Regions from separate parts of the Paenibacillus sp. FSL K6-0276 genome, predicted to be linked through region 2. Evidence: riboswitches for the same ligand, from Rfam matches in the RefSeq annotation. Region 2 holds a riboswitch; the other holds the start of a gene.
The links. Region 2 has a riboswitch for preQ1 ahead of queF (preQ(1) synthase). Riboswitches for the same ligand answer to the same signal wherever they lie in the genome.
Positions count from the first base shown of each region.

Region 1: linked by a shared signal. The riboswitch ahead of MHH52_RS06235 (queuosine precursor transporter) and the one ahead of queF (preQ(1) synthase) in region 2 are both predicted to bind preQ1.

Region 1 covers NZ_CP150276.1:1,373,707-1,375,914, forward strand. Annotated here, with positions in the region: gene MHH52_RS06230 (methyl-accepting chemotaxis protein) at 1-563, opposite strand, end outside; PreQ1 riboswitch class I at 919-964, shown strand; gene MHH52_RS06235 (queuosine precursor transporter) at 975-1,688, shown strand; gene MHH52_RS06240 (biotin transporter BioY) at 1,862-2,208, shown strand, end outside.
Region 2 covers NZ_CP150276.1:3,209,053-3,211,260, reverse strand. Annotated here, with positions in the region: gene MHH52_RS15180 (ABC transporter ATP-binding protein) at 1-463, shown strand, start outside; gene MHH52_RS15175 (ABC transporter permease) at 460-1,143, shown strand; PreQ1 riboswitch class I at 1,218-1,261, shown strand; gene queF (preQ(1) synthase) at 1,424-1,897, shown strand; gene queC (7-cyano-7-deazaguanine synthase QueC) at 1,927-2,208, shown strand, end outside.

The sequences.
Region 1 (2,208 bases), 1.8 Mb from region 2:
ATTCCAGCACTGGTCCACAGAATGCTGTTTTGTTTTTCTTGAATAAAGCTTACGTCACTGCTTATTCCGATAACCATCGTACTTCCGGGAATACCGAGATAAGCTGTCTTATGTATGCCATGTGCGTCCCTGTATATATCGCTTAGGCTGCTTTTTCCTTTAGAAGCTTGTTGCATTGCAGACGATACCTTGACAATTTCCGCCCGCTGCAATTTTGCATCATGATCTGCGGTTAGTACCTCAGCTTCTTTCCCTTTTAGATTGAGCAGAAAAATAGTCTCAACCCCATGCTGTTTCCTCTTATCCTGAAAATAGAATTCAAGATTAGTGGCTGCTTGTTCGCTCTTCTTTAGTGCTTGCTGAGCATGCATTACGTTAATATTCTTATATACGTCCTGAGAAGCAGCAGTTAGAATTTGGTTTATTTGTGGCATGACATAGCTGTTGAAGATATTGATGGAGATAAAGTAGAAGCTGATACTTAACAAAAGAGACGTGAGTAATAGAACTAAAAACAATAAACGCGTGAATCTGCTACTGATCGAATGCTTGAAACGAAACATATTTCTCCCCCTTTTTATGGACAGCGAGTCCCCATTTCATTTTTGGAATGCATCATAAATCCCCTATCAACTGCTGGAGTGTGGCAACTCGCAATATATTCCATAGTTATGTAATATATCAACTAAATGGATCGGGAATATAGGTGTTGGATTCTATTCTATAGAATTAACCTCTGGATGAATAGTGAAAATTTTGTTTTATAGAGCATATTTTTCTGAAAAAGATGAATTATTACTGACACTTTTATTTTTAATAAAAAAATTGGTATAAATACCCAATCCGTAAACTCTCTATTTTGATGGATTGTTCGGCGACAGTGTGATAGAGTATTAATGTTTTGTTCCAAACTTAATATAATCCGCGGTTCGTAACCATCCCGCGTAAACAAAACTAGGAGGAGTTTAAGTAATATGTTTAATTTGTTGTGGGGAGTTTTATTTGTTATTGTCAATTTTTCCTTTTTTCTACTCTGTTACCGCCTGTTCGGCAAAAGTGGAATGTATGCCTGGGTGGGTATCGCTACTGTAATTGCTAACATTCAGGTAGCTAAGACGATTGCTATGCCATTTGATATTGTGATGACACTAGGAAATACGATGTATGTCACTTTGTATATGACCAGCGATTTGCTTAATGAGAAGTATGGAAGAGCAGAAGCACGTAAAGCGGTTTGGTTTGGTTTCTTCACCTTGCTTATGACGACAGTCATTATGCAGATGGTACTAGTATTTAAGCCGCAAGAGACCGATATCGCTCAGTCTTCTTTGGAGACGATCTTTGGGCTGATGCCTCGATTAGCGTTGGGTAGTCTTACTGCTTACTTCATTAGTCAGTTCCTTGATGTTCGGTTGTACTCCTGGATTCGCAAATATTACAGCACCTCAAGTCAGTTGTGGGTTCGTTCCAACGGCAGTACGATGATTAGCTCCTTTGTGGATACACTAATCTTCTGTACCATTGCATTTACTGGTATGTATAACTGGAGTGTGTGGCTTGAAATTTTGCTTACAACGTATCTAGCGAAATTCTTACTAACCGCAGTAGGCACACCTATCTTATATATCGCCCGAACTTTTACTTTTGCTGAAGATGGAACACCATCATCCGCTCAAAAGAAGGAATAAAACAACAATACAGCCAGCGCGTACCGATCATTAATCGATGCGCGCTGTTTGATTTTTCCAGTCGTAAGAGGGCTTGATCGTTCCATAAAAATGTGTACATAAAATTAATATAAAGCTAAAATAAGCTATCGTAGCAATTCTAATAGTATCCCTATGCAATTCGGAGGTTGAAGATGAAGACAAAAGAGATGGTATTTGCCGCGTTATTTGCTGCATTGATAGGGGCATTAGGCATGATACCACCTATTCCATTAGGCTTTATTCCAGTACCGATTACTGCACAGACCTTAGGTGTCATGTTAGCCGGCTGCTTTTTAGGAAAGAAGACGGGGGCACTTAGTTTGATTTTATTTATCGTATTAGTCGCTTTAGGTTTACCGTTATTGTCAGGTGGACGCGGAGGTCTATCAGCATTGGTGGGTCCTTCTGCAGGATATGTTTTTAGCATGCCAGTTGCCGCATTTTGCATCGGTTATGCCACAGAAAAGGTATGGTCTTCGTTAAAAATCTGGAAGATTAT
Region 2 (2,208 bases):
GTCCAAAGGTTGGAAGAAGCGCGTCCTAATCGCCAGAGCATTATTACATAAGCCCCAAGTGTTGTTTTTAGATGAGCCTACCAGTGGATTAGATCCAAATTCAGCTTCACTCATTCGTAATCACATCAAGAGAATTCAAGAAGAAGGCACAACCATTGTCTTAACGACACATGATATGCACGAAGCAGAGGAATTAAGCGATAGAGTGGGTATTATGCATGCTGGCGCATTGGTGGCACTCGATGAACCTCATAGACTTAAGTCCATTTATGGTAAACCAGAAATTGAAGTTAAATATCAACTGGATAGGGAAGTTGTTATGGAATCCTGGCTGATAGCGAAAGAATCTACAAAAGATCATATTTATCAGCTAATGTCTACTAATCAAATCTTAAGTATGCACAGTAAAGAGGCTTCACTGGCAGATGTATTCGCTGCCCTGACGGGAAGTGAGTTAAGTTGAGTTATCCATTATGGAAGCTATTTAAGCATGAATGTAAGGATATACTTCGTAATCCAGCGACTGTGATTTTAATTTTTTTACCTATATTTATGGCTAAGGTAATCATCACAGTAGTAGACAAGAGTGGTCTTGATTTCATGCTTCTTTCTACTTGGATATTGTTTGCGCAAGTAATGGTAGGGATAATGATTACCGGCCCAGGATTAATTGAGGAGCGAGAAAGTAAGACTTTTGATGCGCTGTTGATCACACCCTTAAGCAGAGATCAGATCATTGCTGCTAAGGGCGGAGCAGTGCTTGTCTGCTCATTATTTTCTCAAATGATTGTGTTTGTAATAACCAAAGGGATCAGCGATTTATTACCTATGCTTTTGTATATGGTATTTGGTGGAATTATTTTTGTACAAGTCAGAATTATCATTGGATTAAAGGTAAGTTCCTCCAAGAATGGTTCAGCCATCAGCTCCGTATTTATGGTTGTTTTTTTCTTGGTAGCTTCTGTGTACGTCGCTCTTCCGGAATGGACCTATCCGATCTTTACCGTTCTGCCAAGTATTGAAATCGTTGAGAATTTGAACAGTATTCTTAATGGAGAAGGATTATTGCTCGTAGAAAGTCTGCTCTTGCTCTTGTGGATTGTGGTGCTTTCGGTCTGGATTTGGAAGACGGGTAAAGAGTAGAACTTGTCAGGAGCGGGCTCCCATGGTATAGTTCAAGACGCAATATGTTTTAAGAAGAAGTCTGCACGGATTGTGCAGGAGAGGTTCGCGAACTCCCTCTATAAAAAACTAAGAGTATATTAAACGTATAAGCGGATGCTGTCCTTAAACCGGATGCTGCCTTCGTTTCTTCTTAGTAGAGCCAAGTTTTCGAAATCTCGTTCTTCTTTCCATTACCGGCCAAGGCCGAAGGAAAAGAGAGGGGTTTTTTGTCGTGTCAGATGGAAGATTGAAAGAGGAAATGCAAGAAGTCACTTTGCTTGGTAATCAGGGAACACAGTACAAGTTTGGTTATGATCCAGCTATTCTTGAGGTGTTTGATAACAAGCATCCTGGGCGTGATTATTTTGTTAAATTCAACTGCCCTGAGTTCACTAGCTTATGTCCTGTAACAGGACAGCCGGATTTTGCCACACTGTATATTTCGTATATTCCTGAACAGAACATGGTGGAATCCAAATCTTTAAAGCTGTATCTGTTTAGTTTCCGTAACCACGGTGACTTTCATGAGGACTGTGTCAACATTATTATGAATGATCTGATCTCACTGATGGACCCACGTTACATTGAGGTATGGGGCAAGTTTACTCCGCGTGGAGGCATATCGATTGATCCTTATTGCAACTATGGAAGACCGGGTACGAAGTATGAGGCGATGGCGGAGCACCGCTTAATCAATCACGACCTCTATCCGGAAAAAGTGGACAATCGCTAATCCCAACATGTTGATAAGGAGAGATTTAGATGAATAAAAAAGCACTCGTTGTATTCAGCGGCGGACAAGATAGCACGACTTGCCTAGTTTGGGCTTTGAAGCAATTTGAGGAAGTGCAGGTAGTTACCTTCAATTATAATCAACGTCATGCGGCCGAAATCGAAGTTGCAACGGAAATAGCCGCTAAGTTTAATGTAAAACAACATATTCTTGATTTAGGGTTGCTTAACCAGCTTGCGCCGAATGCACTTACCCGTCAGGATATTGATATCGTTGCTGGCGAAGGCGATGAGCTTCCTAGTACGTTTGTG